Regions from separate parts of the Rhizobium sp. ZX09 genome, predicted to be linked through region 1. Evidence: riboswitches for the same ligand, from Rfam matches in the RefSeq annotation. Region 1 holds a riboswitch; the other holds the start of a gene.
What was found. Region 1 has a riboswitch for S-adenosylmethionine ahead of metA (homoserine O-succinyltransferase). Riboswitches for the same ligand answer to the same signal wherever they lie in the genome.

Region 1 (5,446 bases):
TTCATATAGCCCGTGACATGCTTCACCTCGCCATTGACCAGAAGATTGTCGCCCCGGCCGTCGGTCAAATAATGTGCGAGCGTATCGTTGGGATTGAGCTCCTCGCGCTTCTGGTCAAGCGTTGCGATCTCGAGATTGGTGCCGAGCTTCACCCAGCCGCTGTCTGGTTCAAGCTGGCCGGTGAGCATCTTCAGCAACGTTGTCTTGCCCGCGCCATTCGGTCCGACGAGACCGATGCAATCGCCGCGATGCACCCGCAATGAGAACGGCGCAACAATCATGCGCTCACCGTAAGCCTTGGTGATAGCCTCCGCCTCGATGACCAGCTTGCCGGACTCCCGGCCTTCCGTGACGGTCGCCTGCACCGTCCCCTGCGGCCCCTTGTGCCCACGATATTCCGCCCGCATGGCCTGAAGCTCACCGACACGGCGCATGTTGCGCTTGCGCCTTGCAGTCACGCCATACCGCATCCAGTGTTCTTCGCGCTCGATGGCCTTGCCGAGCTTGTGTTGTTCAAGCTCTTCCTCTTCAAGCACCTTGTCACGCCATTCCTCGAAATGGGCAAAACCACGATTGAGACGGCGGGACTGGCCGCGATCGAGCCAGACGGTCGAGGTCGAAACCCGTTCGAGAAAACGACGGTCGTGCGAAATCAGCACCAGCGCGCTGCGCGTCTGCTGGAGTTCGCTTTCAAGCCATTCGATTGTCGGCAGATCCAGATGGTTGGTGGGTTCGTCCAGCATCAGAATATCAGGCTCCGGCGCCATGACACGGGCAAGCGCGGCGCGGCGCGCTTCACCACCGGAAAGGTTTGCCGGATTTTCCTGACCCGTAAGCCCGAGATGCTCGAGAAGATAAGTAACCCGATAGGCATCGTCGCCAGGCCCGAGCCCCGCCTCGGCATAGGCCTGAACGGTATCGTAACCGGCAAAATCCGGAGCCTGTTCCAGATAACGGATGGTTGCAGCGGGATGACGGAAAACCTCGCCCGACTGGGCCTCGACAAGGCCCGCTGCGATCTTCATCAGCGTGGACTTGCCGGAACCGTTGCGTCCAACAAGGCAGATGCGGTCGCCCGGCTCCACCTGGAGATTGGCGCCGTCCAGCAGCGGGGTAACGCCGAAGGTCAGCTTGATGTCATCGAGTTTCAAAATAGGGGGTGCCAAGGCGTCAGGCTCCGGTCAGATCATAAGGGCGGGCGAGCACGATGGCTTTTCCGCTTTTAAGCGAAAAATGCACAGGGCCGCCATTCGCGACATTGGAAATAGTGCGGGAGGAACCGAAAGCAAGCGCGAAATCCTCCAGCGGATAACGCACATTGCCGATATTCAGCCCCTCCAGGGCTGTGAAGCCGGCCACCGAGAAAAGCGAGCCTGCGGGTAGAGAGACATCAAGCGAGCCCGGGAGCAGCGGCCGGGCCTCTTCCTCGCCGGAGGTGAGCGAAACATCGAGACCACGTTCGGCAAGCGCGACGGCGTAAAGGAGGTGCTGGAGGGCATGGTCGCTTCGTGCACCCCCGAGCGCGCCGACAAGCACCAGCGTACCGGCGCCGCGGGCGAGCGCCTCCGAGACCGCGATCTCACCATCGGTCACCGCCTTTGCTGCCGGGTAAGGCTGCCGTGTCACACCGGGCCAGGCATCCAGCAACTCTTTGGTGGCGGAATCGAAATCCCCGACCCACAACTCCGGTGTGAGGCCAAGCGCCCGGGCGTGGCGCATGCCGCCATCAGCCGCGATCACGCAGCTACCCGCGACCGCGTCCCTGAGACGATCAGTAACCGTAACGTCGCCGCCGAGCAGAATGGTGAAGTGCGCTTTATCCATGCCCTGCCTTATCGCACCTCGGCCGAAAATGGAAAGCCGAAAGCCTCCGAAAACCGTCCATATTGATTTTCGTCGGCTTCGGGATTATGAAACGCCTTAGTGGTGATTTGCCGACCGGCTTGCAGCCACTTTAAAGAAGTCGCTAAAGGGTCGAGGAAAAAGGCAATTTCCTGGGACCGGTCGCGATTTCCGCTGCCGGTTTTTTTGTTTTCGCAACGTTCTTTACGTGATCCGGAAAAGAGAGTTCGACATGCCGATCAAGATTCCCGATACGCTTCCCGCCTTTGAGACCCTCGTTCACGAGGGCGTGCGGGTCATGACCGAAACGGCGGCCATCCGGCAGGATATCCGCCCGCTCCAGATCGGGCTTCTCAACCTCATGCCGAACAAGATCAAGACGGAAATCCAGATGGCGCGCCTCGTTGGCGCCTCGCCGCTTCAGGTTGAGTTGTCGCTCGTGCGCATCGGCGGTCATCGCGCCAAGAACACACCGGAAGAACATCTCCTCTCCTTCTACGAGACGTGGGAAGAGGTGCGTCACCGCAAGTTCGACGGTTTCATCATTACCGGTGCTCCCATTGAGCTGCTGGACTATGAGGACGTCACCTACTGGAATGAAATGCAAAAGATTTTCGAGTGGACGCGGACCAATGTCCATTCGACCCTCAACGTCTGCTGGGGCGCGATGGCCGCCATCTATCACTTCCACGGCGTGCCTAAATACGAGCTGAAGGAAAAGGCTTTCGGTGTTTACCGCCACCGCAATCTTTGCCCCTCGTCGATCTACCTCAATGGTTTTTCGGACGATTTCCAGGTTCCCGTGTCACGCTGGACGGAAGTGCGCCGCGCCGACATCGAAAAACATCCGGAACTCGAAATCCTCATGGAGTCGGAGGAAATGGGTGTATGTCTGGTACATGAGAAGGCAGGCAACCGTCTCTATATGTTCAATCATGTCGAATATGATTCTACATCGCTTTCGGAAGAGTATTTCCGCGATGTTCACGCCGGCGTGCCGATCAAGCTGCCGCATGATTATTTTCCGCATAACGACCCCGAACTCGCGCCCCTTAACCGCTGGCGCAGTCATGCCCATCTGTTTTTCGGAAACTGGATCAACGAGATATACCAGACGACACCATATGAACTCGAGGCCATCGGCCAGCTGGCGGCCTGAATTTGCGGGATTGCGAATTGCCGGGAAATGACGCAACGTCCGCCCGGCAATTCATGGCAACCGGGAGAATGATGTTATGAGCGACGGGGCAGCACGGGAGAATTTTGGTTTCACGGCAACGGGCGAAAAGGTCGAGCGTGTCACCATTTCGAAAGGTGGGCTTACAGCGAAGGTCATTACCTGGGGTGCCGTCATCCAGGATTTGCGCCTTGAGGGTCACCAGCCGCCGCTCGTTCTCGGCTTCGACAAATTCGAGGATTATAAATATTCCTCCTATTTCGGCGCCACACCCGGCCGTAACGCCAACCGCATCGGCAATGGCAGATTTTCGATCGACGGTCACGAATACCAGCTGGAGCTGAATGAAAAGGGCGTAACCCACCTGCACGGCGGCAGCGACGGCATGGGCAAACGCAACTGGATGCTGATGGAACACGGCGAAAGCCACGCGGTTCTGCAGATCATCGACCCCGATGGCCGTGCAGGTTATCCCGGCAACTGCACGGTCACAGCCACCTACACGATCCGTGACGGCGGCGTGCTGTCGGTGGTCTATGAAACGGTGACCGACAAGCCGACCATCGCCAATGTGTGCCAGCATTCCTATTTCAATCTCGATGGCGCCGACACCGCACTTGGGCATGAGATCAGCATCGCGGCTGACTTTTACCTGCCCACCAACGACAAGCAGATACCGACCGGCGAAATCCGCTCCGTCGAAGGCACCGTCTTCGACCTTCGCCACCCGACGCCGATGCGGCGCAGCGAAAATGGTGAGCAGGTTCTCTACGACCATAATTTCTGCCTTTCGCCCGAGCGCCGCGCCAAGCGCAAGGTCGCCCGCGCTTATTCTCCAGCCTCTGATATAGCTCTAGAGGTTCACACCACCGAACCCGGTGTGCAGTTTTATTCGGCTTTCAAACTGGACGTTCCCGTTCCGGGCCTCGATGGCCGTCACTACGGTCCCTTTGCCGGTTTCTGCCTGGAAACACAGATCTGGCCGGATGCCATCAATCACCCGGATTTTCCGCATGCCATACTACGGCCGGGCGAGACGCTGCGCCAGGAAACCGACTATATTTTCAAGAAGGGCTGAAGCGGCGCGCTGGTATCAATCCAGCACGCAGCCGACATAGCTACCCGAGGCGCGGGCGCGGCGCTCGATAAGGCCGGCGAGCCTCTGCAACCCGCGCCCCGGCTTGCTGGCCACACGATCAATGGGATTGGGAAGCGAAACGGCCAGAAGTGCGGCCTGTCGGGAACTGAGCTTGGCGGCCGGCACCTTGAAGTGGTGCTGGGCGGCAGCCTCGATGCCGTAAATACCCGGTCCCCATTCGGCGACGTTGAGATAAATCTCCATCATCCGCTTTTTTGACCATACGAAATCGGCGGCAATCGCCAGCGGCAATTCCAATCCCTTGCGCAGAAACGAACGACCGTTCCATAAAAACAGGTTTTTGGCCGTCTGCATCGGGATGGTGCTGGCGCCGCGCGTCGCGGCCCCGTCGAGCGCATTGCTGACCACGGACTGCATCTGGTTCCAGTCAACCCCGCCGTGAAAACAGAATTGCCCATCCTCGGACATCATCACCGATTGCACGAGGCGCGGCGAAATATCCTCTAGTGGCACCCAGCGCCTGTCATAGCCTTGCAGCGTCACCAGATCGGCAAGCATCAGCGTCGACACGGGCCGGATGAAGGGCAACGCATAGACCGGAATCAGCAGATAAGGCAGGATGAGCAATGCCAGCAAGGTCATGATGATGCGCTTGGCCAACGTGCGAAAATCCACCTTCGGACTGCTCCGGTCTTCCGCCAGCATGGCGTAATCTGCGTCGCTTTCAGGCGTACTGCTCACTATCCGTCCCCGCACCCCACGCCAATTGAAGCCTTTCATAGTCCATTGCCGTCTTCAAGGCGAGTCCGGCGCGACAGTTGAGTTGGGGAATCACGAAAAGGTTTGCCTGCATTCGCTCGGCGTGCCAAAGAGCGCGGCATGGACGCTCAGATGACGAATTTCGAAACACGGCTGCGTGAGAACGCCGCCAGGACCGAAGCCCTGCTTGGCCGCCTGCTTTCCGGCGAGACACGCGCGGACGAGATCGCGCGCCCGCAGAACCTGCTTGAGGCCATGCGCCACGGCGTGCTGAACGGCGGTAAACGCCTGCGCCCCTTCCTCGTCATCGAAAGCGCCGCGCTCCTCGGCGGAGATGGAGAAGCTGCGCTTTTTGCCGGTGCCGCGCTGGAATGCCTCCATTGCTATTCGCTGGTTCACGACGATCTGCCGGCTATGGATGACGACGACCTGCGTCGTGGCCAGCCAACGGTGCATCGCAAATTCGACGAGGCGACCGCCATCCTCGCTGGCGACAGCCTGCTGACGCTGGCCTTTGATATCATTGCATCGGAAGAAAATCCGCTCGCGGCCGGGCGCAAGGCCGCGCT
Region 2 (5,446 bases), 570 kb from region 1:
CAAGCCGCGTCATGGCTGGCGTGCGGGCGGCGTTATCGCCCAGTTCCTGCCGCAGGCGCCGGAGCGGCTGCGTATGCGTGACCTGCACGGCGGCGATGGCGATGAAGGCGGTCACGATGTGCAGGAGGACGATGCCTGGACGGAAGCCGTGACGCTTTTGAACACCGTGGATACGGACGAACTGACGGATCCGCAGGTGCCGGTGGAACGACTCCTCTTCAGGCTGTTCCATGAAAGCGGCGTGCGCATCTATGATCCGCAGTCCATTTTCGATCGCTGCAGCTGCTCGCGGGATAAGATCAAGGGCGTGCTCTCGGGCTTTACCGCCGAAGAGATCAAGGCAAGCGAGGAAGACGGCGCGATTGCCGTGACCTGTGAGTTCTGCTCGACCACTTATCGCTACGATGTCAGCGAATTTGAAAACGCCTGAATAAGGGCCGCGCCTGTAAAGGCGCGGTTTTTCATGGCCTGCGGGTCAGTTCAAGACCCGCATCAGCCCCGGAGAATCCAGCGAAAAAGCGGGTATGGTGACGTTGAACACTTCTCCGCTTTCCGTTTCCATCTCGTAATGTCCGAACATAAGGCCGGACGGCGTGTCCAACGGGCAGCCGGAGGAATATTCGTAGGTGTCGCCGGGCTTGAGATGCGGTTGTTCTCCCACGACACCCGGTCCGTAGACTTCGTCCACCTGACCGTTCTGGTCAGTGATATGCCAATAGCGATTGACGAGAGTAACGGGAACATCCGAGTTATTCGCGATCACGACCTTGTAGCCCCAGACGTAGCGGTCGTCATCCGGGTCGGATTGTTCTTCGAGATAATACGGATCAACCGTCACCTCGATATCCCTTGTCAGAGCACGATACATACGCGCCACACCTCGATATTTTCCCTGCCCGCTTATCCTACACTATAGGCTCTGGCTATCGTCAAGAAAATGAATGACTTGAGGGGCAGGAGCTGTCTCCCGTTGCGCTGTTTTTTACCGTTAGGGATAACGGAAAAGGTAAATAATGGTTGCCTGATACTGGCTTTCGAGGCCATCAAACGCGACATGGCCCGGCGTTCCGGCCGGGCCATGTCGATTATTGAACGAATGTCAGGCCGAAACGGCTGCCAGACCCTTTGCCAGATCTTCCAGCAGATCGTCCGTATCCTCGATGCCGCAGGAAAGGCGCAAAGTGCCGCCGGAGATACCGAGTTCCGCCCGTGCCTCGTCTGTGAGGTTCTTGTGCGTCGTGGTGCCGGGATGGGTGATGAGGCTCTTGGCGTCGCCCAGATTGTTGGAAATCTTCACGATCTCAAGCGCGTTCTGCAGCTTGAAGGCCGCTTCCTTGCCGCCCTTCAATTCGAAAGCCACCAGCGTCGAACCACCGGACATCTGCCGTGCAATGATGTCGGCCTGCGGGTGATCGGCGCGGCCGGGATAGATGACCTTGGCGACCTTAGCGCTATCGGCAAGGAAGTCCGCGATCTTCGAGGCATTGGCCGTCTGCTGCTTCACGCGCAGCGGCAGCGTCTCGATGCCCTTCAGAAGCGTCCAGGCATTGAACGGCGACATGGCCGGGCCGGTGTGGCGGAAATAATCCTGCAGCTCTTCCTCAATCCATTTCTTGTCGGAAAGGATCACGCCGCCGAGGCAGCGACCCTGGCCGTCAATATGTTTGGTGGCCGAATAAACGACGATATGGGCGCCGAGTTCGAGCGGTTTCTGGAAAAGCGGTGTGGCGAAGACATTGTCAACGACCACTTTCGCACCGATCTGGTTGGCAAGCTTCGCCACGCCGGCGATATCCACCACTTCGAGTGTCGGATTGGTCGGGCTTTCGAGGAAAAACAGCTTGGTGTTTGGCTGGATTGCCTTTTCCCAGTTGCCGAGATCACGTCCGTCGATCAGCGTGCATTCGATGCCATATTTCGGCGCGAGCGTTTCAACCACCCAGCGGCAGGAGCCGAAGAGCGCACGGGCGGCAACGATATGGTCGCCGGCGCGCAGCTGACACATGATGGCGGCGGTGACGGCGGCCATGCCCGAAGCAAGTGCGCGGGCGTCTTCAGCGCCTTCCAGCAGGCACATGCGCTTTTCGAACATGTCATTGGTCGGGCTGGCGTAGCGGGCGTAAATAAAGCCGTCGGTTTCACCCTTGAAGCGCGCTTCGGCTGCTTCAGAGTTTTCGTAGACGAAACCCTGGGTCAGATAAATCGCTTCCGACGTTTCACCGTAAGGGGAGCGTAGCGTACCGCCGTGAACGAGCTGGGTTGCCGGGCGCCATTTATTGCTCATGTGATCACCTTCAAAACAAAAAAACCGGCCGCAAAAGCAGACCGGTTCCTAGCACCCGGTCTTTTTAGCCACTTGTTTAACGTGGCTGCAAGCCGACCGGCCAAATCACCACGGGATAAGCTTGCCATACTGCCGTTACCGGCTTGCGTCAATGCTTTCCTTTTGGTTTTGTCGCCGTAAAAAGGAATGACGACCATGATGAGAACCACGGGCATTTTGGCGGATGGCGCAATCCGCGCGCTGTTTGCAGGCGGCAAGCTGAAAAGCGAGGCCGATCTCGATGTCGATCAGGTGCAGCCCGCCAGCCTCGACCTCAGGCTTGGCTCCAGGGCCTATCGTGTTCGTGCAAGTTTTATGCCCGGCCCCGGAACCAAGGTCATCGACAAGCTCAATCGTCTCAGCCTGCACGAGGTGGATCTCAGTCAGGGCGCGGTGCTGGAAACCGGCTGTGTCTATATCGTTCCGCTGATGGAAAGCCTTGCGCTGCCGGCGGACATGTCGGCCTCGGCCAATCCTAAGAGTTCGACCGGTCGCCTCGATATCTTCACCCGCGTCATGACCGACAATGCGCAGGAATTCGACAAGATACCGGCGGGATACACAGGTCCGCTCTATCTGGAAATCAGCCCGCGCACCTTCCCCGTGGTGGTTCGCCGTGGCTCGCGCCTGTCGCAGATCCGTTTCCGCATTGGCCATTCGCTGCTGAATGAAAGCGAGCTTCTGAAACTGCACGAGACGGAAACGCTGGTCGCCAGCGAAAGCCCGAACGTGACGGGCGGTGGTATCGCACTCTCGATCGACCTTAAGGGATTTGGCGAAAACGGGCTGATCGGTTATCGCGGCAAACACCATACGGCGGTGGTGGATGTCGACAAGAAGGCCCAGCACGATGTTCTCGATTTCTGGGAACCGCTCTATGCGCGCGGCCGCGCCGAACTGATCCTCGACCCGGACGAATTCTATATTCTCGTTTCGCGCGAAGCCGTCCACGTGCCGCCGCTTTATGCGGCCGAAATGACGCCCTTCGATCCGCTGGTGGGCGAATTCCGTGTCCACTATGCCGGTTTCTTTGACCCCGGCTTCGGCCACGCGCAGGCGGGGGGCACCGGCAGCCGCGCCGTGCTGGAAGTGCGCAGCCATGAGGTGCCCTTTATTCTCGAGCATGGCCAGATCGTCGGCCGCTTGGTTTATGAGCACATGCTGCAGAAACCGGAAGGCCTTTATGGCACCGGTCTCGGCTCCAACTATCAGGCGCAGGGGCTTAAACTCTCCAAGCACTTTCGCGCCGCATAATGAACCCCGGCGGGCGCTTGACACCCGCCGCGAACTATCCGATGTCTTGTTTGTGGGTGCGGGTGTAGCTCAATGGTAGAGCAGCAGCTTCCCAAGCTGAATACGAGGGTTCGATTCCCTTCACCCGCTCCAGTCTCCCCTTGATCTCCTCGCCAAAAAATATCGGCCCCTGTCTGCTGCTACGTCGGTGGCCGCGGGACTATGTAATTTTGCTTGACTACGATTAAATTGCACGTAATAGTTGATCAGGTCGTAACATGATGGGGAAGTGTTATGAGTCGAAAACTTCTTTCTGAATTTTTGGGAACCTTCTGGCTGGTCTTTGGTGGCTGTGGCAGCGCGGTTTTTGCTGTCGCTTTTCCTGAACTCGGCATTGGCTTCCTGGGTGTCGCGTTCGCCTTCGGTCTGACGGTTCTGACCATGGCCTACGCGGTTGGCGGTGTTTCCGGTGGGCATTTCAATCCAGCTGTTTCGGTCGGCCTGTCCGTTGCCGGTAAATTTCCGGCAGCAAACCTACTGCCCTATATCGTTGCGCAGGTCTTGGGGGCGGTCGTTGCCGCGGCGGCTCTTTACGTGATCGTCACCGGCAAGGCGGGGGCGGACATTGGCGGTTTTGCTGCCAATGGCTATGGGGAGCATTCGCCGGGGGGATATTCGCTCCTGTCGGCGTTGCTGATCGAGGTTATTCTGACGGCGTTTTTCCTGATCATCATTCTGGGGTCAACGCATGGCAGGGTGCCGGTGGGTTTCGCGCCGATCGCCATCGGTCTTGCGCTTACTCTCATTCATCTGATCTCCATTCCGGTCACCAACACGTCGGTCAACCCGGCCCGCTCCACGGGGCAGGCCCTGTTTGTCGGTGGATGGGCTCTGCAGCAGCTATGGCTGTTCTGGCTTGCCCCGATCGTCGGTGGGGCGATTGGCGCTGTAATCTGGAAAATTTTCGGTGAGGAAGAGAAGGTCGGCCATGCCGGCTCCATCCAGCCCGCACAGACGTGATTAGGAGGCTTTGTTTTTCCGAATGGTCGGGAAAACAGGTGAGGAGGATGACATGGATCTTGCTTCGATATTGGCCCAGATCATCGGCGGTGCGGCTGGTGGGACAGCCGGTGGAAAGATACTGAAGGACTCCGACCTTGGCGCGCTCGGCAACCTGATTGCCGGCGCCATTGGCGGTATTGGCGGTGGAACCGTGCTCGGATCGCTGCTTGGGGCAGCGGGAGACGCGGCGGCTGGCGGTGTGGATATCGGCGCCCTTGCCGGCCAGCTCGTTGGCGGCGGTGTCGGCGGTTTGATCGTCCAGGTCATCGTCGGCCTGATCAAGAACAAGCTTGTCGCACGATAATCGACCGCGCTTGAAATGAAACGGGACGTCTGGCGGACGAAGCGCTCCGGCAGACGTCGATTATATGCGGATCGGTGGGCGAGTTGCTTAAGGCCGGCTTCGGTTTTGCAAATCGCGACGATATCGGCAGAAAATAGAAGCCGCCTTCTGCGACCAGGTAGAGGATCGAAGCGGCAACCGTTTCATTTAGTGTTGCTAACGCTTGGCACGTGAGGCGTCTTGTTCCAGACGAAAGGTTTGGTTTTTAACTCAAGCACGGCACGCCAGGCCGCCAGAGACAATATCAGCCAATAAAGCGGAATTGCCAGCCAGCGTTTTCCCACCTGCCTCCTCTCGTAATCGATCATCCTGTTCCTGCCCATCAGCACGAATATGGCGTAACTGCCGGCGATGTTCAGCGTATCGGTAAGAAACAGAACGCCCTGCCACGAAAACAGCATGTCTGCACCGCTGTTCCCGATAGCCGTGGCCATCCACGCCACGGAAACGAAGAGCAGGGGATGAGCCATCGACGACACCAGCAT

Region 2: another riboswitch for S-adenosylmethionine. It lies ahead of BTN45_RS00530 (O-succinylhomoserine sulfhydrylase); the one in region 1 lies ahead of metA (homoserine O-succinyltransferase).

Annotation. Positions count from the first base shown of each region.
Region 1 covers NZ_CP031363.1:2,540,964-2,546,409, forward strand. Annotated here, with positions in the region: gene BTN45_RS12520 (ABC-F family ATP-binding cassette domain-containing protein) at 1-1,166, opposite strand, end outside; gene BTN45_RS12525 (thiamine diphosphokinase) at 1,171-1,824, opposite strand; SAM riboswitch at 1,914-1,990, shown strand; gene metA (homoserine O-succinyltransferase) at 2,075-3,001, shown strand; gene BTN45_RS12535 (aldose epimerase family protein) at 3,078-4,097, shown strand; gene mtgA (monofunctional biosynthetic peptidoglycan transglycosylase) at 4,113-4,823, opposite strand; gene BTN45_RS12545 (polyprenyl synthetase family protein) at 4,998-5,446, shown strand, end outside.
Region 2 covers NZ_CP031363.1:110,166-115,611, forward strand. Annotated here, with positions in the region: gene BTN45_RS00520 (Hsp33 family molecular chaperone) at 1-430, shown strand, start outside; gene apaG (Co2+/Mg2+ efflux protein ApaG) at 476-868, opposite strand; gene BTN45_RS00530 (O-succinylhomoserine sulfhydrylase) at 1,100-2,284, opposite strand; SAM riboswitch at 2,328-2,406, opposite strand; gene BTN45_RS00535 (2'-deoxycytidine 5'-triphosphate deaminase) at 2,480-3,577, shown strand; tRNA gene BTN45_RS00540 (tRNA-Gly) at 3,636-3,709, shown strand; gene aqpZ (aquaporin Z) at 3,851-4,576, shown strand; gene BTN45_RS00550 (hypothetical protein) at 4,629-4,922, shown strand; gene BTN45_RS00555 (glycosyltransferase family 2 protein) at 5,105-5,446, opposite strand, start outside.